DNA from 3 places in the Mesorhizobium sp. LjNodule214 genome. Region 3 is predicted to be linked to each of the others. Evidence: predicted binding sites of a transcription regulator. Region 3 holds the regulator's gene; each other region holds the start of a gene.

Region 1 (10,161 bases), on a different contig from region 3:
CAGATCACCGCCACCGCCACGTAGATGGCGACGCCGATCCATTGATTGACGAAGGTAAGCAGCACGCCGGCGATGTAGAGCGCCAGCGAGATCTTGCCCTTGCTGTCGTGGCCGACTGCTTTTGCGAAGGTCGTATCGGCGCCGTGCAGGTGGCGCAGCTTGATGACGAGAATGGTGTAGGCGACCGCACAAAGCGCAAGGTCGAGGCCATAGACGGCGACAGGCACCGGCGCGAAGTGGTTCTCGCCCATGAACGCCGTCGTCACCGGCATCAGCGACAGCCAGAACAGAAGGTTGAGATTGGCCCACAGCACAAGGCCATCGACGCGCTGCACGGTGTGGAACATGTTGTGCAGGTTGTTCCAGTAGATGCCGACATTGATGAAGGACAGCACATAGCTGAAGAAGACAGGCCACAAAGGCGCCAGGACGGAGAAATCCTCGCCATGCGGCACCTTCAGCTCCAGCACCATGATGGTGATGATGATGGCGACGACGCCATCGGTGAACGCTTCGACTCGTCCCTTGCCCATGATTCCTCCCCTGCAGACTGGCGGAAGTTACGAGAGGATTTGGCCGAGCGCCATACTGCCAAAATTGTCAGGAGCGCGTTCGGCAACCGGAACGGCCATCCCCAAATAGGCGTTAGGCGAGTATCCCCCAAAAAGCAAAAGTAGAGGTCGAAATGACCATCGACGCTGAAACCATGACGAGAGACAACGAACTCGGCGGTGGCGCTGCAATCGCCGCTGTCGCTGCAATGATCGCGGTGCTTTTCGCTGGCAGCACGGCACTGACGCCGCTTTACGTCATCTACAAGCAAGCCTTCGGTTTCTCGCAGATCACGCTGACGCTGGTTTACGCCGTCTATGTGGTCGGCAATCTCGGAGCACTGCTGATGTTCGGACGATTGTCCGACGTCATTGGCCGCCGTCCTGCCGCGCTGGCGTCAATGGCGATTGCGGTGGTCAGCGCATCGTTGTTTTTGTTCGCCGAGAATGTCGCCTGGCTCGATGTGGCCCGGATCCTGAGCGGCCTCGGCGTAGGCATCGGCGCAGGAACCGGCACTGCCTGGCTCGCCGAGATGGTCGAAAGCGAGGACAAGTCGCGCGCCGCCATCATTGCTACCAGCACCAATTTCGTCGGGCTCGGGCTTGGCGCGCTGGTATCGGGCTTGCTGGCCGAATACGCACCCTGGCCACTGCGGCTGACATTCGCCGTCTATCTCGCCGTGCTTGTCGTGGTCTCGGCGCTGATCTGGCGCACGCGCGAGACCGTGGCGCGGCCGGGTCGGCTGGCCGATGTTTCGATGCGGCCTCGACTTTCCATCCCTGGTGATTTCCGCGCGGCTTTCGTGGCGCCCGCCGTGACCGGCTTCGGCGCCATGGCGTTGGTCGGCTTCTACGCGGCGTTGGCGCCTAGTATCCTGGCGCAGCAACTGCATGTGACCAGCCACGCGGAAGCCGGCGCGCTGTTCTTCGAATTGTCGATCGTGACCGCCGCGACCATTGTGGCGACGGCGCGGCTGCCGAGCCGCGCCAGCATGCTGGCGGCCCTGGTGCTGATGGTGCCGACGGTTGTGCTGGTGGTGGCGGCGCAGATACTTGCTTCCATGGCTGTGATGATCGCCGGAACCGCCCTGTGCGGCGTGGCGGCAGCGCTCGGCTATCGGGGCGGCCTGCAAGTGGTGAACCAGATCGCGCCGGCCGACCGTCGCGCCGAAGTGGTGTCGGCCTTCTTCGTCTGCTGCTTCTGCGGCAACGCATTGCCGGTCATCGGCATCGGCCTTCTGTCAAGCTGGACAAGTTCCACGACGGCAAGCCTCGCCTTCGCAGGCATGATCACCCTCTTCTCATTGGTGGCGTTGGGGTTTGGCGCAAAATACGCACGCTGAGCATCAACCGTTCGGCGTCTCTGGTGCCATGTTTGCGCGCTGGCGCGGCACGCCGAGGCCGGTGTCCGGCGGTTCGCCAGCGGCCGGCCTGTTCTCGATCATGTGCATGGTGCGCCAGCCGCCGAAGCGGTAATAGGCGGCGGCGAGCGCCAGCGAGGTGATCGAGCCGGCCGGAAAGCTCCACCACAGCGCTTCCTCGCCGATCACGCTTCGGAAGAAGTAGGCAAAGCCGGTGCGCACGATCAGCACCGAGATCACCAGGATGATCAGCGGCGGCATCACCGCACCGGTGGCGCGCACGGTGGCGAACAGCACGATGGTGACGCCGAAAAGGATGAACGACCAGGACGCGACATTGTTGATGTGGGCGGCGATGTCGATGGCCGCGCTGTCGGTGCTGAGGAACAGGCCGAGGATCGAGCGGTCGAACAGGAACAGCAGGTAGACCAGCGCGCCGGTCAGCACGAGGTTGAAGCCGACGCCGGAGGCGGCGATCCGGCCGATGCGATCCCAGCGCCCGGCGCCGACATTTTGCGCCGCCATCGAAGACACGGCGGCGCCGATGGCCAAAGCCGGCATCTGGATATAGGTCCAGAGCTGCGCGGCGATACCGTAGGCGGCGGCAACCCGCGAGCCGTATGAATTGACGATGCCCATCACTGTCAGCGCGGCGGCCGAGATAACGATCATCTGCAGGCCCATCGGCACGCCCTTGAAGACGACGATCCTGAGCAGCGCCGGATCCGGCCGTAGCAAAGCGAGGTTGGCGCCGGCGAGTCTCAGCGGATGCTTGCGGGCATAGAGCACGACGAGGATGGCGATCACGCTCACCGTCTGGCCGATCAGCGTCGCCGTGGCCGAGCCGGCGATGCCGAGTTCGGGGAGGGGGCCGATGCCGCGGATGAGCAGCGGGTTCAAGACGATGTCGAGCACGACGGCCAGCACCATGAAGAAGAACGGCGTGCGCGAATCGCCGGCGCCGCGCAGCACCGTAATGACGAAGGACAAGAGGTTCATCATCGGCACGGCAACGAAGATGATGCGCAGGTAGGATCGGGCGAGCGGCAGGGCGTCGGCCGGCGTGCCCAGCGTGTTGAGGATAGCGTCGACCCAGATCCAGCCGCAGACAGCTAACAGCACCGAGACGAGGAAGAAGAAGGTGGCGCTGGTGCCGACAATGCGCCGCGCTTCAGGCAGGTCGCGGGCGCCGACCGATTGCGCGACCAGGATGGTCGCCGCCATGCCGATGCCGAACACGGTGCCGAGGATCAGGAACAGCACCAGATTGGCATTGGAGGTGGCGGTCAGCGCCGCTTCGCCGAGGAAGCGGCCGACCCAGACGGCGTTGATCGAGCCGTTGAGCGATTGCAGCACGTTGGAGCCGAGCACCGGCAGGGCGAACAAGAGCAGCGTGCGCGGGATCGGGCCGCTGGTGAGATCGGCAGGGCGCCGGCGCGTGGGTATTTTTTCGTCCATGGCTGGCAACTCGGCGAAGGCATATCAGGGGCCGGTCCGCGACGATTGCCGATTCAACGGGACAGGTCGATGGGGCGCCGGAAAAGGTTGGCCTAAGGTCTTCTGGCGTGCCTCGATCTAATCATGTTCTCAAAGCTTCCGGAATGGGATACTGATCCTTGTGGCGTGGGGCCGCATCCTTACCAGACGTTATGGATAAGCCGGGGGGGTCATGTCCGAAAGTCCGCAGTTTTTTGAGTGCCTGAACCGGCGCTCGTTTCTCGGTGCATCCGCTTTGGGCGCGGCCTCCGTGGCTCTTTCGGCGTGCACCACGACGGACGTGGTCACGCCGCCAGTGCCAGCGGCGCCGCCGCCGAGCGACTCGGCTTTCGGCGCTGCCACAAACATGTATGCGGCGCGCGTCGACGAGGGCTATCAACTGCCGGCGATCCCGGTGGCCAAGCTCGATCCGAAGTTCGTGCGCCAGATCGTGCCCGACCCGACCGGAGAAAAACCCGGCACGATCGTCGTCGATACCTCCGAGCATTTTCTCTATCTGGTGCGCGATGGCGGCACGGCGATCCGCTACGGCGTCAGCCTCGGCAAGGCCGGTTTCGGATGGACCGGCAGTGCCGTGGTTCAGGCGAGGAAGAAGTGGCCGGTCTGGACGCCGCCGCCGGAAATGATCCAGCGCCGACCGGAACTGGCGAAATACAAGGACGGCATGCCGCCTGGCCCGCAGAGCCCGCTGGGCGCGCGTGCGCTGTATCTGTTCCGCGACGGCAAGGACACGATGTACCGGCTGCACGGCACGCCGGAGTGGGATTCCATCGGCAAGAACGCCTCGTCCGGCTGTGTGCGCTTCATGAACCAGGACATCATCGACCTCTACAGCCGGGTCAACGGCGTCGCGCAGGTCTACGTGCGCCCGAACCTGTCGGCCGCCGGGAAGATGACGGCAGTGTCGAACAGGACGGCCGAGCCGATCGATGCCGGTGTGCCAAGGGACGCGGAGATATTGAAGTAGGTGCCTTCACAGCATTGCCGACGTCGACAAACGACTTGAAGGCGGACGCGCTGATCGCGTCCGCCTTCAAGGATGCAGCTAGTTCGTGGCGAGGTTCGGCAGCGTGACCTGATAAACCAGGAACATGGTGTCGACGTCGGCGCCGTCCTCGGCCTTGTAGGGCGCGCCGACCTGGAAGCCGTCCTGGGTCATGAAGTCGTTGTCGTTGGCGACGAACAGGAAATAGTCGTCGGGCAGCTTTGGATCGAGAACGCTGACCAGCGACATCGCCTCCCACTTTTCCGAGAGGTTGTTCTTGTCGTTGGGCTTGCCATTGTGCAGGCCGAAGCGGCCGAGCTCGGCCTTGTCGTTCAGGTCGATGAACGGCGTCAGCTTGGCCGGCGTCACCGACGGGTCGAGCACGCCCTTGGGCGCCACCGGCTTGTCGGCGGCGTCGAACGGGCCGCCGGCGATGTCGGTTGCCGCCGAAAGATCGACGACATTGATCCTGCGCAGAAGCGACTCATCGCCCTTCACGCCCTGGCCGTTGCCGCTGTCGCGCGTCAGCATCAGGAAGGTCTTGTCCGACAGCGCGACGATCTCGCTCTGCGCCGCCACCTTGGTCTTGTCCTTGGCGTCCTTGAACACCGGCAGCGGCACGATGTATTCGTGCGCCAGCTTGAGGTGGGCGAGGTCGGAGGCGTCATAGACCAGCGCCCTGGTGTTCTGGCGCGTCGAACCGGAATCGCCGCCATCCTGGCGCGGCGCGGACTGCAGCACGGCGATCAGGAACTTGCCGTCCGGCGTCATCGCCATGCCTTCGAGGCCCTGGTTGTTCTGGCGGCCGGTCTCGGGATCCTTCGGATCGGGCTCGGCGGCACCAGGGCCGGGATTGTCCGAGGCGAAATTCGGCGCGCCGTGACGCATCGGCACGAGTGCGGCGGGCGGCTGCGTCGCCGATAGCAGATGGCCGTCGGCCGAGAAGCGGTAGATGTTCGGGCCGTATTCGTCGGAGATGAACATGGTGCCGTCGGGCAGGTGCACGATCGCTTCATTGTCCAGCGCCAGCTTGCCATTGTCGGCCTGCGGCAGGATCGGCATGTCGCCGGCGGCGGGACGCACGCCGTTAAGCGGGTCGAGGCCGGTGGCATCGGCGCCCTTGTCGTCGGTCAGCAGCATCGAGTCGGCGAGCGTCGCCTTGACGCCGGACTGTTCCTGGCCGGCGGCAGGTGCCGCGCCGGGTGCGGTCGGGGCAAGCTCGATGGAAATGGTGTTGAGGCGTGGCCGGTAGTCGGTGGTGCCGACGACGTTGTAGCCGCGGTCCGGCAGCAGCCAGAGCGAACCCTTGTAGCCGGTCGCGTCATGGGTCCAGCCCTTGACGTCGATCGACATGCCGGAGCCGGAGCCGAAGGTCTCGCCGAACTTGTCCTTCAGGTTGGCCGGCATGCGGCCGACGCCGACCAAGCCCTTGTTGACATAGGCGACGCCTTCGGCGAGCGCCGGCGTCAAGGCGGTGAACAGAGCGAGTGCCGCGCCGAGCGCGACGGTTCGGTTGAGATGTTTCATGGATATCCCCTTGTGACAAAGCAGCCCGGAGCAGGCGTCGCATCGGCGCCAGCACCTTTCCGCCAAGCGGTCTAGGACGCGAACATGATACTTGCGTGACAGGGCGGGGGCGCGCCTCTTCCTTCTCGCACAGAAGAAAGAGGCGTCCAGTTAGTCACTCTCCCGCGCAATCAACTCCAGCGGCCAGACCTCGCGCATGATGCGTGGGCCTTCCTCACCGGCGAAGGCGGGGAGCGAGGCCAGCAGCATTTCGGCCAGCCTTTGTCCCATCGGCTCCAGCGACGGGCGGAAGCCGGTCAGCGCCGGTGAGAAATAGCGGCAGAGCGGGGTGTCGACGATGACGATCACGGCGATGTCGTGGCCGGGCCTGATGCCCATCTCGGCCATCGCCTTGCAGCCGCCGAGCGCCATGGCGTCATTGTTGAAGATGATGGCGGTGGGCCGGTCCTTTGCGAGCATCACGCGCGGCGTCACCGAATAGCCGCCGGCCTCGTTGATGAAGCCGTCGGCGATCAGGTTGGGATCGACCTCGATGCCGTGCCGGCGCAAGGCCTTGCGGTAGCCGGCGAGGAACAAATGGCCGAAATTGAGGTCGAGGGACGGGCGGATGGCGGCGATGCGGCGGTGGCCGCGCGCGACCAGCCGGTCGACGGCATCGGCGCCGGCCTTTTCGAAGTCGAGGTCGAGCGAGGGATAGGCCGTGCCGCCGGAGCGGCTGCGCCCGAGCGTGGCGAACGGGAAGCCGGCCTCGGTCAGATAGTCGATGCGCTCGTCCTCACGCCGCGTCCAGGCCAGCACCACCGCGTCGGCACGGCGTGTCTCGACGACGCGGCGCAGACGCTCCTGCTGATAGTCGCCCGGCGCGCCCATCACCACGATGAGGTCGAGGCCGCTCTCGGCGAGCCTGGCCTGCAGGCCGGTGAGGAACGGAATGAAGAAGGGCTCGCCATACTGCTGGTCGCCCGGATGCGGCTGCAGCATGAAGGCAATCGAATGAGTCGAGCCGCGGCGCAGACTGCGGCCGGACTGGTTCGGCGAATAGTTCAGCTTCTTGGCCGCTTCGAGCACGCGCTGGCGCGTGTCGGCATTGACGTCGGCGCGGCCGTTGAGTGCTCGCGACACGGTGCCGATCGAAATGTTCAGGTGACGTGCAAGGTCGTGGATGCTGGACGCCAAAGACTTTCTCCCCCGACCTTCGCTAGCATTGGCCGGTGCTGAGGCCAAGGCGATAAGACTATTTTCGCGAGCGGCCAATTGACATTCTACTCCATCGGGTGTGTTGTCGTAAACGTTTACGGAAAAACGTTTACGGTGATGTCGTGGATGCCGTGGCTTCGGTCAGGAGGGACCGAACGGGAGGAGGAGCGCTGGATGATGAATGTCGTCCTCGTCGGCTGTGGCGCGATGAGCAAGCACTGGCTCGATGCCGTAGGGCAGATCGACGGGCTCGCGATTGTCGGCCTTGTCGATCTCGACGCCGAGCGGGCGAAGGCGAGGGCGCGCGAGTACGAACTCACCGGTGCCGTCATCGGGATCAGCCTCGACGCTGTGCTCGATCAGACCAGGCCCGACGCGGTGTTCGACGTCGTGGTACCCGCTGCCCGGCGCGAGGTTGCGCTATCCGCCTTTGCGCATAATTGCCATCTCTTGACCGAAAAGCCGCTGGCCGACAGCCCGGAGAATGCGCGCGCCATCGTCGAGGCCGCGCGCCGCGCTGGGCGTGTCCATGCCGTCGTGCAGAACCGTCGCTATGTCGCCAATGTCAGGCGCATCAGGCGCTTTCTGGACTCTGGCGCCATTGGGGCCGCGACCAGCATCCACGCCGACTTTTTCGTCGCACCGCATTTCGGCGGCTTTCGCGAGGAGATGGCGCATGTCCTGCTTTTAGACATGGCGATCCACACATTCGACGCCGCCCGCTACATGGTCGGCGGCGAGCCGGCCAGTGTCTTTTGCCAGGAATGGGAGCCGGCCAATTCCTGGTACCGGCAGGGGTCGTCGGCCAATGCCGTCTTCGACCTCGGCGGCGGCAAGGTCTTTACCTATGCCGGTTCCTGGTGCGCCGCAGGTTTCCGCACCAGTTGGGAGGGCAGCTGGCGCATCGTCGCCGAGCACGGCAGCCTGCTCTGGGACGGTCACGACGCGCTGACGGCGGAACTTGTGCTGCCTGTCCGCGACGGCCTTTTCGACAAAACCGAGCCGGTTGAAGTGCCGCCGCTCGACCCCGCTGACCGCGTCGACGGCCATCTCGGCATCATCAGGGATTTCATGCACGCCATTGAGACCGGCACCGAGCCGGAAACGCGGGGCGCAGACAACATCAAGAGCCTGGCCATGGTCTTCGGCGCGATAGAAAGCGCCGAAACCGGAGGCCGCGTGGCAATCACACAGGAAGCACAATGATGCCAAACCCGCTTCTCGACATCCGCATCGGCACCATGGTGCGGGCCAATCTCGACGACCCCGCGGCCTACATCAGAGAGATCCTGCCACTCGGTTTCGAGAGCATCCAGCCGTTCTTCTGGCAGACGCTGGGCGGCAAGGATCTGCCGCGGCTGGCCGGCCAGATCCGCGAGGCGATCGGCGAGGCCGACGCCACCGTGTCCTCGATCGGCGTGTTCGGCAATCCGCTGGAGAGCGGCGATGTCGATCTCGGTGTGCTGAAGGCCTGGGAAACGGTCATTGACAATGCGCATCTGTTCGGCACTTCCACGGTCAGCGGCTTCACCGGCCGCCTCCGCGGCAAGCCGCTGACGGACAGCCTGCCGCGCTACCGCGAAGTGTGGGGGCCGCTGGCCAAGCGTGCCGCCGACAAGGGCGTGCGCATCGCTTTCGAGAATTGCGCCATGGATGGCAACTGGGCTAGCGGCGACTGGAACATCGCCCACAATCCGGATGCCTGGGAGTTGATGTTCAACGAATTGCCAGACGACAATCTCGGCCTCGAATGGGAGCCCTGCCACCAGCTCGTCTATCTCATCGATCCGATGCCGCAGATCCGCAAATGGGCGCCGCGCATTTTCCATGTCCACGGCAAGGACGCGACGGTGCGCTGGGACGTGATCCGCGAGCATGGCGTGTTCGGCCGCCTGCCGTTCGTGCAGATGCGCACGCCGGGCTTCGGCGACAGCGACTGGACCAGGGTAATCAGCGAATTGCGGCTGGCCGGGTACAAGGGCGCCATCGACATCGAGGGCTGGCACGACCCGGTCTATCGCGGCGATCTGGAGATCACCGGGCAGGTCCGCGCGCTGGAATACCTCCAGCAATGCAGGGGAGGTGTCAGCTACCTGCCAAATCCAATGTGAGGATTGGTCGGCGGGAGGAGCCGGCCGGCCAGGAACTGCGGCGCCAAGCCGAAGCCATCGTCGAAAACCCCTCGGCTTGCGAGGGACCAAAAGGGAGGAACGTGCATGAGCATCGCGATGAGAACGACACTTCTGCGCTCGACCGTTGTGGCTGCCGCCACGGCGCTCGCCGCTGCAATCTCGACCTTGCCCGCGCAGGCGCTCGACGCCAAATGGTGCAAGGACGTCCACATCCGCTTCTTCGTCGGCGGCGCCGAGGGCGACGCTTTCGGCACCATCGTCTACAATGGCGCCAAGCAGGCCGAGGCCGATCTCGGGCCGAAGGTCGACTACATCTTCTCCGGCTGGGACGTCGAAAAGATGGTGCAGCAATTGCGCGAAGCGGTCGCGGTCAAGCCTGGTGGTATCGCCATGATGGGTCATCCGGGCGACGCCGCCATCATGCCGCTCGCCGAACAGGCGCATAAGGATGGCATCAAGATGATGTATCAGAACGTGCCGGTGCCGACGGTGACGGCGGCGTTCGGCGGCGGCTATGTCGGCGCCCAGCAGGAGCAGCAGGGCCGTGCGCTCGGCGCCGAGGCGTTCAAACTGGCCGGGCTGAAGGCCGGCGACAAGGCGATCATGATCGGCCCGTTCGAAAACGAGAGTCGGGGCGCACGCGAGCGTGGGACAGTCGCCGCACTGAAAGAGGCCGGCATCGAGGTCGTTCAAATCAATTCTCAAACCGAGTGGGCAGCCGATCCGAATCTCGCGATCCCGGTGATCACCGCCGCGCTGCTCAACAATCCCGCTGTCAAGGCCGTCGGTTATCCCGGCGGGCAGATGCTGGGCAACGTGCCGACATACATGCAGGCCGCAGGAAGGAAGCCCGGCGACATCTTCAACTTCGGCTTCGACACCAGCCCGCAGATCGTCGAGGCCTTCAAGGG
Region 2 (10,161 bases), on a different contig from region 3:
CTGGTGTGGGCGACCGCGTTGTCGACCGTCTCGGGGAAGAAGTCGGGTGCTGCCCGGCGCTTGCCGAACATCATGTCGTATTGCAGCAGGCGGAAATCGTTGATCGCCGGGTCGATCTTCTTCTGCCGCGCCCAGTCGGGCGTCGCCTCGCCGGCCGGCGTCAAGAGCAGGTTGCGGTCGACGACGCGGTAGCGTTCGCGCAGTGCGCCGAGGAAGCCGGTGTAATAGGGGTGCGTGATGCCCGCCGTGGTCAGGATGTGGTAGGGCAGGAAGGCCGGGCTGACCGCGCCCATGTCCTCGGCCGGGCCGGTGCGGTTCGACCAGATGATCAGCGGCGTCTGGTGATGCTCCAGCATCTGGTCGGCCGGTTCCTTGCGCGGTGCGACATTGTCCTTCATGAAGCCGGTCTCGACATAGACCGGTCCGAGCGGCGGCAGATGGTCGCCGAAGAAGGCGATCACCGTCGGCCGCTCGCGTTTCCTCGCCCATTCGATCAGGCGCTCGAGGCCGCGGTCCGCATCGGCGGAGCCTTCGGCGAAGCTGAGCAGCGATTCCCGCGCCCATGTGCTGATCGGCGCCTGCACCTTGTGGGTCGGATTGTAATAACGATACGGCTCGTAGGGACCGTGGTTCTGCAGGCTGACGGCGAAGAGGAAGACCGGGTCTTCGCTGGCGTCGGCTTCGCGTATGATCTCGTCGGTCATCGCCGCGTCGGAGGCCAGCGGCCCGCGCTTCTGCATCGGCGGCAGCGTCTCCTCCGAGCGGAAGTCGGTGAAGCCGAAATCGGCATAGACCGCGCCGCGGTTCCAGAACCAGTTGGTGCCGGGGTGAATGGCGCGCGCCCTGTAGCCTTCACTCTTCAGGAAGGTGGCCAGCGAGGGCGTCGGCGAGCGCACATATTGCTGGTAGGGGATGGAGCCGGCCGGCAGGAAGGCGTTGGAAAAGCCGGTCAGCGCCTCGAACTCGATGTTTGCGGTCATGCCGCCGAATTCGGGCGAGAACATGTAGCCCGAGCGCAGCGCCCGCACATTGGGGATCGGATCCGGCGTGATGGTGACACCGGGCAGCTTGGTCGAATCCCAGAAGGATTCGCTCATCACGATGATGATGTCGGGCTTGTCGGCCGGCACCGATGTCGTCACCCCGGGCCTGTCGATCGCCGCGATCGCCTTGTCGGAATAGCCCGCCGGCGCCGAGACTTGCGCCATCGGCACGTTGAGCGCGAAGGCCAGCGCGAAACCGTTGGAGGCGTAGTTTTCCTTCTGGTCCCACATGATCGGGATGATCTGCAGCCGGTCGCGGGTCCACGAGAAGGTGGCGTAGTCCATGATCGAGACGAAGAAGGCAAGCAGCGGCACGGTCAGCGTCAGCCTGGCAAGGCGCCCCTTGCGGCTGAGGACCGGCACCCGGCGCCGCCACTGCCGCCAGCCATAGACGAGCAACGACAGGCCGCCGATGATGCCGATCGCAATGGCGAGAGCAGTCATCGGCCGCTCGCGCACCAAAAGTGGCATCAGCGACATGATCTGGCGTGAATACAGAAAATCGGTCGGATAGAGCGGGTCGCCGAGATAGTGCGACTTCTGGTGGCCGACAAAGGCCAGCGCCAGCGTCAGCGGCGCCACGATCATCAGGCTCTGGTGGCTGCGGCCGAGCACGGCGTCAAGGCCGACCAGCACCAGCGCGAACACGATGATGGTGGTCCAGCCCGGTTTGAAGGGTTGCAGGAAGAAGCCGACCGTGCCGTAAAAGTCGCCGCGCACGATCCATTCGATGGCAAAAACCAGTATCGCGGAGGCGAGCAGGCTGATCAGGCCATAGCGGACGACGGGCCACTTCCGCCCCGGCAGATAGCCGGTGGACGGATCGCCTTCCAGAAACTGCGGCGCGGGTTTGATCACGCCCTTCCTGATCCTTGCCACTTCACTTCCCCCGGCCACGCAACGCGTCTTTCCCACTCGCGTCACTGATCTGTCATAGAACTGTCATGCAAAAGCTAGCGGCTGTGGCGAAAATAAGAAGAGCCAGCAAACGATTCGTGAGCGGTTTTCATCAGGTGTGATCGCCAAAAAGGCTTTCGGAACAGGGACTCGGTCGGTTTTCCCGGCCGCAACGAAGGCTGAAACGCTGCCCGCGGGCTTGACTTGGCCGTCCGCCTTGCGTCACAGGCAGGGAAAACCAGCCTCTGGAGAAGCCCAAATGGCCGTCGCATTCACCTTTCCGGGACAGGGCAGCCAGGCTGTCGGCATGGGCAAGGACCTGGCGGATGCCTTTCCCGAGGCGCGCAAGGTCTTCGAGCAGGTCGACGACGCGCTCGGCGAAAAACTGTCGAAACTGATCTGGGAGGGTCCGGAAGAGACGCTGACGCTGACCGCCAACGCCCAGCCGGCGCTGATGGCGGTGTCGCTGGCCGCGATCCGGGCGCTGGAGGCGAGGGGCTTTTCGCTGAAGGACAAGGTGTCTTACGTCGCCGGACATTCGCTGGGCGAATATTCCGCCCTTGCCGCCGCCGGCTTCGTTTCGGTCGCCGATGCGGCGCGGCTGCTTCGCGTGCGCGGCAACGCCATGCAGGCGGCGGTGCCGGCCGGCGAGGGCGCCATGGCGGCCATCATCGGGCTGGAACAGGCAGATGTCGAAGCCGCCTGCACTGAAGCCGCTCAAGGCTCGGTTTGCCAGGTCGCCAACGACAATGGCGGCGGCCAGCTGGTCATTTCAGGCGCCAGGGCCGCGGTCGAGCTGGCGGCGAAACTCTGCACCGAAAAGGGCGCCAAGCGGGCGCTGATGCTGCAGGTCTCGGCGCCCTTCCATTCCGCGCTGATGGCGCCGGCGGCCGAAATCATGCGCGAGGCGCTGGCCAGCGTGGCGAAGAACGCGCCGGTGGTACCGGTCGTTTCCAACGTCACAGTCACGCCGACCAGCGACCCCGACGAGATCGCGCGCCGCCTGGTCGAACAGGTGACCGGCCGCGTGCGCTGGCGTGAAACGGTGGAATGGTTCGGTGCCAACGGCGTTGCGACGCTCTACGAAGTCGGCGCCGGCAAGGTGCTGTCGGGACTGGCGCGACGCATCAACCGCGATGTCGCCACCGCCGCCGTCGGCACGGCGGCCGACGTCGAGGCGGCGCTAGCGACGCTTGCATAATCCACTGGCGATTTGACCCCACCCATGTGAAGGGTGTCCTCTGAGATTCAGGAGACAAAAATGTTCGAACTGACCGGCCGCAAGGCGCTCGTCACCGGCGCAACCGGAGGCATCGGCGAGGCGATCGCCCGCGTGCTGCATGCGCAGGGCGCCATCGTCGGCCTGCACGGCACGCGCGTCGAAAAGCTGGAGGCGCTGGCCGCTGAGCTCGGTGACCGGGTCAAACTGTTTCCGGCCAACCTGTCCGACCGCGACGAGGTCAAGGCGCTCGGCCAGAAGGCCGAGGCCGATCTCGAAGGTGTCGACATCCTCGTCAACAATGCCGGCATCACCAAGGACGGCCTGTTCGTGCGCATGTCGGATGCCGACTGGGATGCGGTGCTGGAGGTCAACCTCACCGCTGCCTTCCGGCTGACGCGCGAACTCACCCATCCGATGATGCGCCGCCGGCATGGCCGCATCGTCAACATCACCTCGGTGGTCGGGGTCACAGGCAATCCGGGCCAGGCCAACTACTGCGCTTCCAAGGCCGGCATGATCGGCTTTTCCAAGTCGCTGGCGCAGGAGATCGCCACCCGCAACATCACCGTCAACTGCGTCGCTCCGGGCTTCATCGAATCGGCCATGACCGACAAGCTCAACGACAAGCAGAAGGAGACGATCATGGCGGCGATCCCGACCCGGCGCATGGGCACCAGCGCCGAGGTCGCCTCTGCGGTCGCCTATCTCGCCTCCAATGAAGCGGCCTATGTGACCGGCCAAACCATTCATGTGAATGGCGGCATGGCCATGATCTGACGGACCAAGGTCCGGCGGGTTGTGAAAAGGCCCATTTCGGCTTGGACCTCGGCCATTTTTCGTGTAATGCGGCCCGCAACCCGGCGGTTCGGGCAAAAACCGGTCCTGTTTGTTGTGTTTCGGCAGGACCATCTTTCAGCTTGATTAGCGGCATTCCGCCCGCTAACGAAGACAGACAACCAAAAGACGAGGATGCCCCAAATGAGTGACACCGCAGAGCGCGTCAAGAAGATCGTCATCGAGCATCTTGGCGTCGACGCCGACAAGGTGACGGAGCAGGCCAGCTTCATCGACGATCTGGGCGCTGACAGCCTCGACACGGTCGAACTCGTCATGGCCTTCGAAGAAGAATTCGGCGTCGAGATCCCGGACGATGCGGCCGAGACCATCCTGACCGTCGGCGATGCCGTGAAGTACATCGACAAGGCCTCGGCCTGAGGCTTTTCGCAGGCATTACCGGGGAGGACCTGCGATGAGGCGTGTCGTCGTCACGGGCCTTGGCTTGGTTTCGCCGTTCGGCATGGGCTTCGAGCATAGCTGGAAGGAACTGCTGACCGGCCGCAGCGCCGCCAAGCGCGTCACCGAGTTCGAAGTGGAGGATCTTGCCTGCAAGATCGCCCACGTCATTCCGCGCGGTGACGGCTCCAACGGCACGCTCAATCCCGAAGCCGTGCTCGAGCCGAAGGAACTTCGCAAGATCGGCGACTTCATCCTGTACGGGATCGCGGCCGCCGACGAAGCGCTGAAGGATTCCGGCTGGGAGCCCCAGACCGAGCAGGCGCGCTGCGCCACGGGCGTCATGATCGGCTCCGGCATCGGCGGCCTCGAGGGCATCGCCGAGAACGCGCTGATCCTGCACGAGCGCGGGCCGCGCCGCATCAGCCCGTTCTTCATTCCGGGAAACATCATCAACCTTGTGTCAGGCCAGGTGTCGATCCGGCACGGGCTGAAAGGCCCCAACCACGCCGTCGTCACCGCTTGCTCGACCGGCGCGCATGCCATCGGCGATGCTGCCCGGCTGATCATCTTCGGCGATGCCGATGTGATGCTGGCCGGCGGCGCCGAGGCGCCGGTGACCCGGCTTTCGCTTGCCGGCTTCGCCGCCTGCCGGGCGCTGTCGACCGAGCGCAACGAGACGCCGGAAAAAGCCTCCCGTCCCTATGACCGCGACCGCGACGGCTTCGTCATGGGCGAGGGCGCCGGCGTTGTCGTTCTCGAAGAGCTCGAACACGCCAAGGCGCGCGGCGCGAAAATCTACGCCGAGGTCACCGGCTACGGCCTGACCGGCGACGCCTACCACATCACCGCGCCCGCCGAAGATGGCGACGGCGCCTTCCGCTGCATGACGGCGGCGCTGAACCGGGCCAAGCTGTCGCCCGCCGACGTCGACTACATCAACGCGCACGGCACCTCGACGATGGCCGACACGATCGAGCTCGGCGCGGTCGAGCGGCTGGTCGGCAACGCGGCGTCGAAGATCTCGATGTCGTCGACCAAGTCGTCGATCGGCCATCTGCTGGGTGCAGCGGGTGCGGCTGAGGCGATCTTTTCGATCCTCGCCATCCGCGACAACATCGCGCCGGCCACCATCAATCTCGACAACCCGGAACGCGAGACGGCGATCGACCTGGTGCCGAACACGCCGCGTTCCAGACAGATCGACGTGGCGCTGTCCAATTCCTTCGGTTTTGGCGGCACCAACGCCTCGCTCGTCTTCCAAAGCTACAATGGCTGAACGGCCGGCCGGCAGGCGTCCCCGCACCCTGTCGTCATTTTTGCCATATTCGCCCCTACTCTGCCCCAGGGGATTCGTCGAAATGACAGATGGTAGGGCGCTATGAACACAAATTCGGGCGGCGGAGAATTCGGACAGCAGCAGGCCGCATCCAGTCCGATCGTGCCGAAGACGGCCGCCGAGGCCTTGCGGCCCGAGGCCGGCACGCCGCCTCCGAAGCGCTCGCGCGCCTCGCGCAGCCAGGTCGTCGTGTTCATGAACTTCGTCATCTCGATGGTGATGCTGATGGTTCTGGCCGCTGGCGCCGCGCTCTATTTCGGCAAGCAGGCGTTCAACGAGCCCGGTCCGTCGGCCGCCGGCGACACCTTCCTGGTCAAGCCGAACACGCCCGTCCAGGACATTGCTGACCAGCTCGAGCGGCGCGAGCTGATCAGCGACGCCCGCATCTTCCGCCTCGGCGTGCGCGCCTATGGCAATGATTCGGTGCTCAAGCCCGGCGAGTACGAGATCAAGCCCCGGGCTTCGATGCGCGACATCATGGAGCTTTTGAAGAGCGGCAAGTCGGTGCTGTATTCGCTGACCATCCCGGAGGGGTTGACGGTCGAGCAGGCGCTGCAGCGCATCGCCGACCAGGATGCGCTGACCGGCGACATGCCCGCGACCGAGCCGTCCGAGGGCAGTCTTGCTACGGACACGTTGCGCTTTACGCGCGGCTACTCGCGCCAACAGATTGTCGACAAGCTGCTGGCTGACCAGAAGAAGCTGGTCGAGGAGGTCTGGCAGCGGCGCGCGCCTGATCTGCCTTTGGCCAATATCGAGGACTTCGTCACGCTGGCCTCGATCATCGAAAAGGAGACGGGCAAGGGCGACGAGCGCTCGCGCGTGGCCGCCGTCTTCCTCAACCGGCTGGCCAAGGGCATGCGTCTGCAGTCCGATCCGACGATCATCTACGGCCTGTTCGGCGGCAAGGGCAAACCCGCCGACCGCCCGATCTACCAGTCGGACATCGACAAGCAGACGCCCTACAACACCTATCTGATCAACGGCCTGCCGCCGACCCCGATCGCCAATCCGGGCCGTGCAGCCCTCGAGGCGGTTGCCAATCCGTCGAAGACCGACGACCTCTATTTCGTCGCCGACGGCACCGGCGGCCACGTCTTTGCCTCGACGCTGGAAGAGCACAACCAGAACGTCGCCCGCTACAGGGCACTGCAGAAGAAGCAGGCCGACGACGCCGCCAAGGCCGGAGCCGGCAAGGTGGAAGGCCAGACCGATGCCCCCGCCGATGCTGGCGATAGCGGCGACGCCGGTGGCGATGCGGGGGCCGCCCAGTAGCGCCGGGTGGTTTTGAAATCGTCCCTTGCGGGTTTAACGCAAGCGATGCGCTGATATTTGAAGAAAACGTGCGGCGCCGGCTTGAAGGCATTGGACGTTTCGGCATTTTGTAGCCGCGCGTGGTTTGATCGGGAAGGAGTTCCGGGATCACGCGCCAAGGGGCGTACGGGCATCATGAATTTGCAGAGCATGACCGGTTTTGCGCGCGCGGTCGCCGAACACCAGGGCACCTCGATCGCCTGGGAGGTCAAGTCGGTCAACGGCAAGAGCGTCGAGGTCAGGCTGCGGCTGCCGCAAGGCTTCGAGCGGCTGGAACCGGCCGTCAGGCAGACGATGCAGAAGCGATTTTCGCGCGGCAACTTCCAGGCGACGCTGACCGTCGGCCGGGCCGCCGGTGCGCAAACCCAGCCGGTGGTCAACGAAGACTTCCTGAAGGATCTGGCGGGACTGGCCAAGCGGCTGCAGGAGCGGTTCGGCGTGGCCCCTGCGACGGCCGATGGGCTGCTAGCGCTGCGTGGCGTGCTGGATTTCCCGGAAGCCATAGAGACCGAGGAGGCGCGGACCGCGCTCGATGCGGCGATCCTGTCGGCGCTGGACGTGGCGCTCGCCGGGCTGGAGCAGGCGCGCCAGAGCGAGGGCGATGCACTTCGTTCGCTGCTCGGCGGCCACATCGATGCCATCGAGGCGCTGACGCTGAGGGCCGAGGCAGATCCGTCGCGCGAACCGGCGGCGATCCGCGAGCGTATTGCCGAGCAGGTCCGCCTGCTGATGGATGCCTCCGCCAATCTCGACGCCAGCCGGCTGCATCAGGAAGCTGCCTTCCTCGCCACCAAGGCCGACATACGCGAGGAGATCGACCGGCTGAAGACACATGTCGCGTCGGGACGGGTGCTGCTCGCCAATGGCGGCGCCATCGGCCGCAAGCTCGATTTTCTGGCGCAGGAATTCAACCGCGAATCGAATACGCTGTGTTCCAAGTCGAATGCCGCCGCGGTGACCGCCATCGGGCTCGAACTGAAGGCGGTCGTCGATCAGTTTCGCGAACAGGTCCAGAATCTGGAGTAGCCCGAATGGTCGCCAGGGATTTGGGTTCCCGTATCCGCCGCCGCGGGCTGATGCTGGTGCTGTCGTCGCCGTCCGGCGCCGGCAAGTCGACGATCGCGCGCAATCTTCTGGAAAGCGATTCAAGCCTCGAACTTTCGGTCTCGGTCACCACCAGGCCGCGCCGTGGCAGCGAGATCGAGGGCGTCCACTATCACTTCCGCACCATGCGCGAGTTCGAACGGCTGCGCGATTCCGATGCGCTGCTCGAATGGGCGGAGGTGCACGGCAATTGCTACGCGACGCCGCGCGAGCCGGCCGAGCTGGCGCTGGCGCAAGGCCGTGACATGCTGTTCGACATCGATTGGCAGGGCGCCCAGCAGCTCAAGGAGAAGATGCGCGCCGACATCGTCTCGATCTTCATCCTGCCGCCGTCGATGAAGGAGTTGAAGGCACGGCTGAAGCGCCGCGCCGAGGACCAGGAATCGGTCATCGAGACCCGGCTGAAGAACGCCCGCAACGAGATCGAGCACTGGAAGGAATATGATTTCGTCATCGTCAACGACGATCTCGACCGCGCCTTCGCCGAAGTGCGCGGCATCGTCATCGCCGAACGGCTGAGGCGCGACCGCCGGCCAGGCCTGTTCGACTTCGTCTCGGGGTTGCTGGACGAGAAGACGGAGTGAGGCGGTGGAGCGTCAATCTCCCCCACGAGGGGGGAGATCGGCAGCTTCTCAAACCGCGTTCGTCAGCCGCACGAATTCCTCGACGCTGAGCGTCTCGGCGCGCCGCGTCGGGTCGATGCCCGCGCGCATCAGCAGCGCTTCGCCGCCGAGGCTTTTCACGCTCTGCCTCAGCATCTTGCGCCGCTGGCCGAAGGCGGCCTCGGTGAAGCGGCCGAGCTTCTTCACGTCAGTGGGCAAGGGGCTGGTGCGCGGCACCAGATGCACCACCGAGGACGTGACCTTGGGTGGCGGCGTGAACGCCTGTGGCGGCACGTCGAAGGCGATCCTTGCTTCGGTGCGCCAGCCGGCCAGCACGCCGAGCCGGCCATAGGCGTCGCTGCCGGGGCTGGCGACAATGCGCTCCGCCACCTCGCGCTGGAACATCAGCGTCATCGAAGCATAGAAGGGCGGCCATGCGGTCACCGTCAGCCAGCGGATCAACAGTTCGGTGCCGATATTGTAGGGCAGGTTGGCGACGATCTTCACCGGACCGCCTTCCGAGGCACCCTCGGCAAGAGCGGAAAAATCCGTCTTCAGCGCATCGCCGGCGATGATCTCGAGCCGTCCGGGATAGTGGTTCGAGACCTCCGCCAGCGCCTCGAGGCAGCGCTCGTCGCGCTCGATGGCGACGACCCGCCTGGCGCCGCTGAAAAGCAGCGCCCGCGTCAGCCCGCCTGGGCCGGGGCCGACCTCGATCACCGTGGTCTCGGTAAGGTCGCCGGCGGCGCGCGCGATCTTGCCTGTCAGGTTGAGGTCGAGCAGGAAATTCTGGCCGAGCGCCTTCTTCGCCTGCAACCCATGGCGCTCGATCACCTCGCGCAGCGGCGGCAGCCCGTCGATGCTCATGCAGACATGCTCATGCGGCCGCTGCTTCCGCCCCGCTGTCGGCAAGCCGGCGGGCAAGCCGCAGCGCCGCGATCAGGCTGTCGGCGCGCGCAATGCCCTGGCCGGCGATGTCGAAGGCCGTGCCGTGGTCGGGCGAGGTGCGGATGAAGGGCAGGCCGAGCGTGACGTTGACCGCCTCGTCGAAGGCCAGCGCCTTGGCCGGGATCAGCGCCTGGTCGTGATACATGCACAGCGCCACGTCATAGCCGGCGCGGGCATGGGCATGGAACAGCGTATCGGCCGGCAGCGGCCCGAAGGCGTCGATGCCTTCCGCCCTCAACTGGTCGACCGCCGGACGGATGATGCGCAGGTCCTCCAGTCCCATCGAGCCGCCTTCGCCGGCATGCGGGTTGAGGCCGGCTATCGCCAGCCTCGGCCTGGCGATGCCGAAGCGGCTTTCGAGGTCGGCGGCGGTGATGCGGGCCGTGGCGACGATCAGCTCCGTCGTCAGCGCCTTCGGCACTTCCGAGAGCGGGATATGGATGGTGACCGGAACGGTGC
Region 3 (10,161 bases):
CCAGTACCGCGACAATCGCGGTCGTCTCTACACGGCCCGCTGCTGATCCGCTTCAGCATGCAAGCAACAGCAACGGAGACCGGTTCGTCCGGTCTCCGTTTTTCTGCGTCGTGGTTTCCGTCCGGAATTGCATAAAAACAAATAGTTAGAGCAATTCCAGGAAAAGTGTGAAACGGTTTTCCGTCCGGAATTGCGTCAAAACAAACAGATAGAGCGGTTCTGCGTTTCCGTGAAACGATGAACCGCTCTAGAGCCGGCCAGCGATTCAGACCAATGGGATCCTGATTTTCACCCTCAGCCCGTCGGCGTGAAAGTCTCGCTTGATCGTACCGCGCAATTCGCGCGTGACGTTGAGATCGATCAGCTTGGTGCCGAAGCCGGTCTTGACCGGCGCTTCCAGCCTCTTGCCCCCGGTTTCACGCCAGTTGAGCGCCAGCGTCCTGTCATGCCCACGGCCTTCGACCGACCAGTCGACCTTGAGCGCGCCCACCGAATTGCCGGCCTCGCCATATTTCAGCGCATTCGTCGCCAACTCATGGAAGGTCAGGCCGAGCGCCTGCGTCGTCGTCTCGTCGAGCAGCACTTCCGGCCCCGACAATATCCCCACGGGAAGCTCCTTGCCGAACACCTGGCCAAGCTCGATGCGCAGCAGGTCGCCGAGATCGGCCTTCTGCCAGCGCGAGCGCGTCAGCATGTCCTGCGAAGCAGCCATCGCCTGCAGCCTGGCCGAAAAGGATGACGAGAACTCCTTCACGTCGGTGGCGTGCGAGGCCGTCTGGCGGGCGATCGCCAGCACCCTGGTGATCGAGTTCTTGATGCGATGCTTCATCTCCTGCAGCATCAGGTCCTTTTCGAGCAGGCTCTTTTCGGTCGTCTCGTGCAGCAGCGAAACCGCGTCATAGGCCCGCTCCTGAAAGCGGGCCACCAGCGCAATGGCACCGGCAAGCAGCAAACCGAACAGGCCGAGCATCACCGGAATGGCGCGCGAAGAGGGCTGCGAGAAGGCGCTTGTCGGCCTGAACAGGACGGTCCATTGCCGCCCTGCCACGACGAGCTTGCGGGTGACCAGCAGCCGGTCGCCGAATATCGAAACCGGCGGCGTCTCAGACTGGAACAGAAGATTTCCGGCATCCACCTCGCCGTCATAGATTTCGGTATTGACCGGCAGCAGCGGCGCGCGGCTAAGCGCGATCTGGAACAGGTCGCGGGCGCGGAAGGCAGCATAGAGGAAACCCGCCGTCGAGGAGCGCGTGGCATTGATGACATCAGGCGCGGTCTCGACATTGAGCCGCACGAAGACCAGGAAGCCTGTAAAGGTCTGGGCGGCACCTGTCCCCTGGCCGAGTTGGATCAGGCCGCTTGCGTGCTGCTGGTCGTCGGCCATCGCCTTTTCGATCGCCACCCGCCGGACCGGTTCGGTGAACATGTCGAAGCCGATGCTGGCCTCGTTGGACGGATCCATCGGTTCGAAAAGCACGATCGGCGCGCGCCATGGCTCCGTCGTCGCCGGATAGACCGCATGCGCGACACCCTGGTCGCGCAGTATGTCGCGCTCGACCGCGGCCTCGTCTCCGGTCTTGGCCAGCCTGAGATAACCGATGCCGCGCAGTCCGGCGAAATTGTTGTCGACATCGAGCGCGCTGAAGAAAGCCTTGAACTCGCCGCGCGAAATGTCGCCGTTGCGGACGTCGAACAGCGCCTGGGTCGAGCGCAGCAGCGACAGATGCAGATCGATGCGGCTCTCGATGCGATTGAGCGCGTCATCCGCCGTCGCCGCGAACTTGATGCGCGCCGCCTCCTGTGTGGCGAAATAGGCAAAGCCCGCCATCGTCAGGCTGATCAGCGCGACGGCGATGAAGGCGACGATCGGGAAAAACTTCTTCAATGGATGGTGTTGTCCATGGGCGATTCGGACCCTTTTATGGGCAAGTCCCCGCGCCAACACAATGGCGCGGCCAAACCATCATGACGGCTGGCATATCACATAGAAGACAATTAGCCGGCTTACTTTGTGCTTCAGGCCGCAATTTTCAGTGCGCCTGGCCCGGGAACGGCACCGGGCGGGCATTTGCCGAGGATGATCATGCCGAGCACCTCGTCCTGCGTGACGTCGCTGGTGCGCGCTGTGCCGACGACCTGGCCGTTCTTCATCACGCAGACCCGGTCGGCAAGCTCGAACACGTCGTGGATGTCATGGCTGATCAGGAAAATGCCGATGCCGTCGGCCTTCAACTGCCTGACCAGTTCGCCGACCTGGGCTGTTTCCTGCGGCCCAAGTGCGGCCGTCGGCTCGTCCATGATCAGGATGCGGGCATTGAACAGGATGGCGCGTGCGATCGCCACCGACTGCCGCTGGCCGCCCGAGAGCTTGACCACCGGTTCCTTGAAGCGCTGGAAGCGCGGATTGAGGCGGCCCATCACCTTGCGCGCCTCGGCCTCCATGGCGACATCGTCGAGCGTGCCCCAGCCGGTCATCAGCTCGCGGCCGAGAAACAGGTTGGCGGCGGCGTCGACGTTGTCGGCAAGCGCCAGCGTCTGGTAGATCGTCTCGATGCCGTATTTCTTGGCGTCGCGCGGGTTGAAGATCGAAGCCTCCACGCCGTTGACGAAGATCTGGCCCGCATCGCGCTTGTAGGCGCCGGACAGGATCTTGATCAGCGTCGACTTGCCGGCGCCGTTATGGCCGAGCAGCGCCACCACTTCGCCCGGGAAGAGATCGATCGACGCATCATCGACGGCGCGAATACCGCCGAAGGCGATCGAGATGTTGCGCATGTCGATCAGCGGGGTGCCCGTGGCAGTAGTCTTTTCCATGGCCGCGTCCTCCTCAGACTCGCTTGCGATAGACGGTGTCGAGCCAGACGGCGACGACCAGCACGGCACCGACGACGATGCTCTGCAGCGGCGAGTCGATGCCGAGCAGCACCATGCCGGACTGCAGCGACTGCATCAGCAGCGCGCCGAGCATGGCGCCAAGCACGGTTCCGGAGCCGCCGGCCAGCGACGTGCCGCCGATGACGGCGGCGGCAATGACCAGAAGCTCGTCCAGCGTGCCCAGCGCATTGGTCGAGGCGTTGAGGCGCGCCGACGAGATCGCTGCGCTGATCGCAGCCAGCACGCCCATGATCATGAACACCTTCATCGTTACCCAGCGGGTGTTGATGCCGGCTAGTTCCGCCGCTTCCGGATTGCCGCCGATGGCGAAGACATAACGGCCGAACCGGGTCCGCCTGGTGATGAAGGTCATGACGATGCCGACCGCGACCGCCATCAGCACCGGGATCGCGATGCCATGGGCGATGAACAGGCCGCCTTCGGGAATGGTGATGCCGTTCTGCTGCGCGTACTGGCGCACGATGCCGACCGGCCATGGATAGGAATTGGCAATCCACACCGCGCCAAGGATGGCGGCGCAGGCGACCACGCCGAGGAATGTCTCTGCCCACACCGGGCGCAGCGGGAAGTTGAACCGTTTGCGCTGCGAGCGGCCGTTGAGCAGCGCGAAGGCGACTGCCGCGCAAGCCACGACACCGACGATCCAGCTGGCGGTGGCGCCAATGGAACCGCGCGGGCCGCCGCCCATCAGCTGGAAGGTGGCGTCGAGCGGCGCGACCGTGCGGCCGCTGGTGATCAGCCACGCCATGCCGCGCCAGACCAGCAGGCCGCCCAGTGTCACGATGAAGGCCGGCACCTCCATATAGGCGATGATGAAGCCCTGGAACGCGCCGATCAAAAGGCCGAGCGCCACGCCGACGGCGAGTGCGATGATCCAGAGCCAGGGATTGCCGAGCTGGAAGCCGATGACGCGAATGAGGAATTCGGCCTGCGCCACGCCCATGATCATGCCGATCACACCTTCGACGGAGCCGACCGAAAGGTCGATGTTGCGCATGACGATGACCAGCACCATGCCGGTCGCCATGATCGCCACCGACGAGGTCTGCACCGACAGGTTCCACAGATTGCGCGGCGTCAGGAAAAGTCCGCCCGACAGGAGGTGGATGCCGATCCAGATGACCAGCAGCGCGCCGACCATGCCGAGCATGCGCGTGTCGAGTTCGGTCGCCTTGAGGAAACGTCCAACGGCGCTGAGCTCGGCAGCCCGCGCCCGATCCGCGGTCGCATTGGCGACCGGCGTGTTGGAAGCCGTATCGGTCATGATGTCCTCCCACCGGTCTGCCGTCTGGCGCGGTTGCCGGAACACGATGCTATTGGCTTTCCCGGCTCAATTGAAGCGGAAAGCCCCTTTGAGAAACGCCGCGGCTTTAGGGCCGCGGCGCCGAACTCGCTACCGGTATCGGCCGGCTTTAGTTGCAGGCCGCGACGCTGCCCGCGGCGACACCAGCGCAGACCTCGTCCTTCTTGATCCAGCCGGCGTCGATGACGACATTGAGGTTGTCCTTGGTGATCGCGACCGGCGTCAGGAACAGCGACTTGACGGTGTTGCCGCCCGGCGTGGTGAAGTCCTTGACGCCGGCGATATCGGTCATCTGCTTTCCGTCGGCCAGCTGCGAGGCGATCTCGGCGGCGTTCTTGCCGAGCTCGCGCGCGTCCTTCCACACCGACACGGTCTGCGTGCCAAGCGCGATGCGGTTCAGCGCGGCGTGGTCGCCGTCCTGGCCCGAGACCGGAACGGTTCCGGCCAGCCCCTGCGCCGTCAGAGCGGCAACGACACCGCCGGCGGTGCCGTCATTGGCCGCCACCACCGCATCGACCTTGTTGTCGTTGGCAGTCAGGAACTGTTCCATGTTCTTCTGCGCATTGGCCGGCAGCCAGCCGTCCGTATAGGCCTCGCCGACATTCTTGATCTTGCCGCCGTCGATGGCTTCCTTCAGCACTTCCATGGAGCCGGCGAACAGGAAATCGGCGTTCGGATCGGCGCCCGAACCCTTGATGAAGACATAGTTGCCCTCCGGCTTGACCTTGAACACTTCGCGGGCCTGCATGCGGCCGACTTCCTTGTTGTCGAAGGTCAGGTAGAAGACGTCCTTGTTCTCGATCAGTCGGTCGTAGCCGACGACCGGAATGCCTTCGTCAAGCGCCTTCTGCACCGCCGGCCCGATGGCCGAGGCGTCCTGCGCCAGCACGATCAGCGCATTCGCACCCTGCGAGATCAGGCTTTCGACGTCGGTCAGCTGCTTGCCGGGATTGGACTGCGCGTCGGCGGAAATGTACTTGTCGCCGGCAGCCTCGATCGCCGCCTTCATTGCCGCCTCGTCGGTCTTCCAGCGCTCTTCCTGGAAGTTCGACCATGACACGCCAATGACCTTGTCCTTCGCCTGCGCGACCGACGCCAGTGTCAGCGACATGGCGACACCCGCCAGCATGGCGACTGCAAATTTCTTCATGATATCCTCCCTGCGCCGCGCGCGGCGCGACAAAACTGACCCGAAGGTCGGCACAAGGCTCTATTTTTTCGAGCCTCGAAAAAACACTGATGCAACGACAAAGCGCTGTCAACATCGATTCTGATGGATTTTGATGGGTCGGCGACTTTTTTTCGAGTCTCGGAATAAATAAATGACAGGGCTTCCCACTTCTGCCAATATTCGATGAGCGCGTCGACGGCCTTCGACGTCACGAAAGGCTGCGGCGGCAGGGAGGAACGCAGGCCATGTCGGTTGGAATCCGCCACGACGATCTACGCCGGCGCAACCGGGCGATGGTGATTTCGGCCGTGCGCCGGGCCGGCCAGCCGTCACGGACCGAGATCGCCGCGACTACCGGCCTCAGCCATTCGACCATTTCGGCGATCTCGTCAGACCTGATCCAGGAAGGCATCCTCACTGAGAGCAAGCCGAGCGAGACGGCTTCACTGAAGCGCGGCCGGCCGCAGGTCGGCCTCGGCCTCAATCCGGAAGCCACGGCGGTGATGACCGTGGTGCTGTCGCTGAACTTCCTCTCCGTCGCCGTCATCGATTATGCCGGACAGGTCATTGCCGAGGAACAGCGCCGCCTCGACACGCTGACCATGCCGCGCGACGAGCTGATCGGCGAATGCACGGCAATAGTCCGGCGCCGGTTCGAGGATCCGGACCTCGATGTGCGCAGCGTCGCCCGCATCGCGATGGGCATCCAGGGCATCACCGACACCCATGCCCGCGCCATGCTGTGGTCGCCGATCACGTCGCTGACCGACATCCCCTTTGCCGACATTCTGGAAGGCGAATTCGGCATTCCCGCCACCATGGAAAACGACTGCAACATGATGGCGGTGGCGCTGCAATGGCGCGATCCCGACCGCTACCGCGACGATTTCATCGCCATCCTGCTCTCGCACGGCATCGGCATGGGGCTGGTGCTGAAGGGCGAACTGTTCACCGGCACTCATTCGTCCGGCGGCGAGTTCGGCCACATGATCCACCGGCCGGGCGGTGCGCTCTGCCGCTGCGGACGGCGCGGCTGCGTCGAGGCCTATGCCGGCAACTATGCCATCTGGCGCAACGCCAGGATGATGAGCGAGGATGCCGAACCGGTCGATGTCGGCGATGCCGACATGCGCGCGCTCGCCGCGCGGGCGCGCGAGACCGACGGCCCGGAGCGCGAAGCCTATCGCAAGGCCGGCGAGGCGCTCGGCTTCGGCCTTGGCAGCCTGTTCGCACTGATCGACCCGGCACCGGTCGCCATGGTCGGCGTCGGCGCCGCCGCCTTCGATCTGATCGAACCGGCGCTGCGCGAGGCGATTGCCCAGACTGCCGGCGGCCAGCACTCGAAATCGATCTCCTTCGACACCGAGCCGAATGAGTTGCCGCTGATCCGCGAGGGCTGCGCCATGCGCGCGCTCGGCTTCGTCGACCAGGAGATTTTTGCGCCGGGCGTCCAGCAGCGAACGGTCGCCGGCAAGAGCGTTGCCTGAAACGTCAGACCCCAATCGTGAGCGTCTATGATGAAGAGCTACCGTAACCGGCATGGCGTGACATATTACCTGCCGGACTTCGGCCCGCCAGTCCGTTGGCTTTCTTGCGCCGATGTCTCGTCCCGTGAAACTGATCTTCCCGTCGTGTCCTACTTCGAATGCGACGCCGGAAATCTTGGCTGTCGGGCAATGCACATTTACGCAGATGGTCGCGTGCTCCTCGCCTATCCCGGCGGCCTCGACGGCGATCACTTGCCCGAAGGGGAGCTGCCGCCGGTGGGAGAGGTCGACGACCCAGATGGCGCGCAAACCCGCGAGACCACCAAACCCGAGTTCGATGCTCTGTGGGCTGTACTGTCTCGCTTAGAAAGTAGCGCGTGAATCCCGATCTGTCGGGATGGAAGGGTCCTAATCTTCCCGGATCGCGTAGCCTGCGCCGCGGATGGTGCGGATGACGTCGGGCATGCGGCCATTGTTGACCGCCTTGCGCAGCCGGCCGACATGCACGTCGACCGTGCGCTCGTCGATATAAATCGTCTCGCCCCAGACATTGTCGAGCAACTGGCTGCGCGAAAACACCCGGCCCGGATGCCGCATCATGAATTCGAGCAGCCGGAACTCGGTCGGCCCGAGCCTGATCTCGCTCTTCTTGCGGTAGACCCGGTGCGACTCGCGGTCGAGCACTATGTCGCCGACCTTGAGCATGCTGGACAGCACTTCCGGCTTGGCGCGGCGCAGCAGCGCCTTGACCCTGGCCATGAATTCCGGCGTCGAGAACGGCTTGACCAGATAGTCGTCGGCGCCGGTGGAGAGGCCCCGCACGCGGTCGCTCTCTTCGCCACGCGCCGTCAGCATGATGATCGGCAGCCGCTCGGTCTCGGGCCGCATCCTCAGGCGCCGGCAAAGCTCGATGCCGGAAACCGCCGGCACCATCCAGTCGAGCACCAGAAGATCGGGCACATTCTCCTGTAGGCGGATCTCGGCCTCGTCGCCGCGCGTCACCACCTCGACCTGGTAGCCTTCGGATTCCAGATTGTAGCGGAGCAGCACCCCCAGCGGCTCCTCGTCCTCCACCACCATGATGCGTGGCGCGATCATCGGTCGGTTACCCCTGTCATGCCGCCGGTGCGGACATCGCCGTCTCGTCCTGTTTGGGACGATTGGCGGGCAATTGCGAGCCGGTCAGAACGTAGTAGGCGTTCTCGGCAATGTTGGTGACATGGTCGCCGATGCGCTCCAGATTCTTGGCGCAAAACAGCAGATGCGTGCAGGCCGTGATGTTGCGCGGATCCTCCATCATGTAGGTCAGCAGCTCGCGGAACACCGACGTGTACTTGACGTCGATGCGCTCGTCGTCGTTCCGAAGCTTGGCGAGTGCCGCAGCGTCGGCGGCGGCGTATTGCTCGATCACCCCTTGCACCTGGACCAGCACCAGCTGCGCCATCACATCGATGGTGTGCGAGAGGTCGCGCGGCGTGACGCTGAGGCCGACGGTGCCGACGCGCTTGGCGATGTTCTTGGCAAGGTCGCCGATGCGTTCGAGATCGCCGGCCATGCGGATCGAACCGACCACAGCGCGCAGATCGTTGGCCATCGGCTGGCGCTTGGCGATCAGCGTGATGGCGCGGTCGTCCAGCTCGCGCTGGCGCGCATCCATGATGGCGTCGTCTGAGACGACGCGCTGCGCCAGCGCATTGTCCGATGTCAGCAATGCACGGGTTGCCCCGCCGACCATCGAGCCGGCCAGTTCGCCCATGTCGGAGATCAGCTTACTGATCGCCCCGAGATCCTCGTCGAAAGAGGCGACGGTATGATGTTCACCCATGATCCTGTCCTCGTGCCTGAAAGTTGCCGCCGGACCGCTCAGCCGAACCGGCCGGTGATGTAGTCCTGCGTGCGCTTGTCGTCGGGGTTGGTGAACATCTTGTCGGTGGCGCCCTCCTCGACCAGATAGCCGAGGTGGAACATGGCCGTGCGCTGCGACACGCGCGCCGCCTGCTGCATCGAGTGCGTGACGATGACGATCGTGTAATTCTGGCGCAGCTCGTCGATCAGCTCCTCGACGCGAGCCGTGGCGATCGGGTCGAGCGCCGAGCAGGGCTCGTCCATCAGGATCACTTCCGGCGACACGGCGATGGCACGCGCGATGCACAGGCGCTGCTGCTGGCCGCCGGAAAGGCCGGTGCCGGGCTCTTGCAGGCGATCCTTCACCTCGTTCCAGATCGCCGCCTTCTTCAGGCTCGATTCGACGATCTGGTCCATGTCGGCCTTGCGCTTGGCCAGCCCGTGGATGCGCGGGCCGTAGGCGACGTTCTCGTAGATCGACTTCGGGAACGGGTTGGGCTTCTGGAACACCATGCCGACGCGGGCCCTGAGTTCGACGACATCGATGTTCTTGTCGTAGATGTCCTCTTCGTCCAGCGTGATCTTGCCGGTCACCCGCGCCGAGTCGATGGTGTCGTTCATGCGGTTGAGGCAGCGCAGGAAGGTCGACTTGCCGCAGCCGGAAGGGCCGATCAGCGCCGTCACCTGGTTGAGGCGGACGTCGAGATTAACGTCGAACAGCGCCTGCTTGTCGCCATAGAACACGCCGACCTTGTCGCCGCGCATCTTGATCACTTCGTTCGACTTGGCGTTCATCTTGTCGCCCACTGCGTTTTCGAGGGACTGTTCGGTCATGATGTTCATACCAGATGCCTTCTTTTACCAGCGCCGTTCGAAGCGGCGCCGCAGCACGATCGCTGTGATGTTCATGGCCATGAGGAAGACGAGCAGGATGATGATGGCGCCCGACATGCGCTCGACGAAGGCGCGTTCGGCCTCGTTGGCCCACATGTAGATCTGCACCGGCAGCGCCGTCGCCGGATCGAAAGGCGTCTTCGGATAGTCGGCGACGAAGGCGACCATGCCGATCAGCAGCAGCGGCGCGGTCTCGCCCAGCGCACGCGCCAGCCCGATGATGGTGCCAGTGAGGATGCCGGGGGCGGCGAGCGGCAGGATATGCTGGAACACCATCTGCATCTTGGACGCGCCGAGGCCGAGTGCTGCCGAGCGGATCGACGGCGGCACCGCGGCAAGGGCGGCGCGCGTGGCGATGATGATCGTCGGCAGCGTCATCAGCGTCAGCACCAGGCCGCCGACGAAAGCGGCCGAACGCGGCATGCCGAGGAAGTTGATGAACACGGCAAGCCCGAGCAGGCCGAAAACGATCGACGGCACCGCTGCCAGATTGTTGATGTTGACTTCGATCAGGTCGGTGAGGCGGTTCTTCTTGGCGAATTCCTCAAGATAGATCGAGGCGGCGA

The links. Region 3 encodes PhoB, which activates phosphate uptake and scavenging genes when phosphate is short. Its sites were predicted from a motif close to TGTCATNNANCTGTCAT; they were not measured.
Region 1: the regulator PhoB is predicted to act here: its motif matches at 6,006-6,022, upstream of ACSQ3Z_RS16930 (esterase-like activity of phytase family protein).
Region 2: the regulator PhoB is predicted to act here: its motif matches at 1,973-1,989, upstream of ACSQ3Z_RS35920 (LTA synthase family protein).

The regions. Positions count from the first base shown of each region.
Region 1 covers NZ_CAXUPE020000002.1:609,795-619,955, reverse strand. Annotated here, with positions in the region: gene ACSQ3Z_RS16950 (TMEM175 family protein) at 1-533, opposite strand, end outside; gene ACSQ3Z_RS16945 (MFS transporter) at 686-1,894, shown strand; gene ACSQ3Z_RS16940 (MATE family efflux transporter) at 1,898-3,370, opposite strand; gene ACSQ3Z_RS16935 (L,D-transpeptidase) at 3,582-4,376, shown strand; gene ACSQ3Z_RS16930 (esterase-like activity of phytase family protein) at 4,455-5,921, opposite strand; gene ACSQ3Z_RS16925 (LacI family DNA-binding transcriptional regulator) at 6,072-7,097, opposite strand; gene ACSQ3Z_RS16920 (Gfo/Idh/MocA family protein) at 7,293-8,324, shown strand; gene ACSQ3Z_RS16915 (sugar phosphate isomerase/epimerase family protein) at 8,321-9,229, shown strand; gene ACSQ3Z_RS16910 (substrate-binding domain-containing protein) at 9,335-10,161, shown strand, end outside.
Region 2 covers NZ_CAXUPE020000007.1:5,201-15,361, forward strand. Annotated here, with positions in the region: gene ACSQ3Z_RS35920 (LTA synthase family protein) at 1-1,922, opposite strand, end outside; gene fabD (ACP S-malonyltransferase) at 2,200-3,141, shown strand; gene fabG (3-oxoacyl-[acyl-carrier-protein] reductase) at 3,202-3,939, shown strand; gene ACSQ3Z_RS35935 (acyl carrier protein) at 4,141-4,377, shown strand; gene fabF (beta-ketoacyl-ACP synthase II) at 4,412-5,674, shown strand; gene mltG (endolytic transglycosylase MltG) at 5,777-7,009, shown strand; gene ACSQ3Z_RS35950 (YicC/YloC family endoribonuclease) at 7,184-8,074, shown strand; gene gmk (guanylate kinase) at 8,080-8,736, shown strand; gene rsmA (16S rRNA (adenine(1518)-N(6)/adenine(1519)-N(6))-dimethyltransferase RsmA) at 8,785-9,621, opposite strand; gene pdxA (4-hydroxythreonine-4-phosphate dehydrogenase PdxA) at 9,632-10,161, opposite strand, start outside.
Region 3 covers NZ_CAXUPE020000001.1:136,549-146,709, forward strand. Annotated here, with positions in the region: gene ACSQ3Z_RS00590 (YMGG-like glycine zipper-containing protein) at 1-46, shown strand, start outside; gene ACSQ3Z_RS00595 (CHASE domain-containing protein) at 266-1,885, opposite strand; gene ACSQ3Z_RS00600 (ATP-binding cassette domain-containing protein) at 2,017-2,814, opposite strand; gene ACSQ3Z_RS00605 (sugar ABC transporter permease) at 2,828-4,159, opposite strand; gene xylF (D-xylose ABC transporter substrate-binding protein) at 4,308-5,348, opposite strand; gene ACSQ3Z_RS00615 (ROK family protein) at 5,615-6,856, shown strand; gene ACSQ3Z_RS00620 (hypothetical protein) at 6,884-7,237, shown strand; gene phoB (phosphate regulon transcriptional regulator PhoB) at 7,265-7,954, opposite strand; gene phoU (phosphate signaling complex protein PhoU) at 7,971-8,681, opposite strand; gene pstB (phosphate ABC transporter ATP-binding protein PstB) at 8,720-9,544, opposite strand; gene pstA (phosphate ABC transporter permease PstA) at 9,560-10,161, opposite strand, start outside.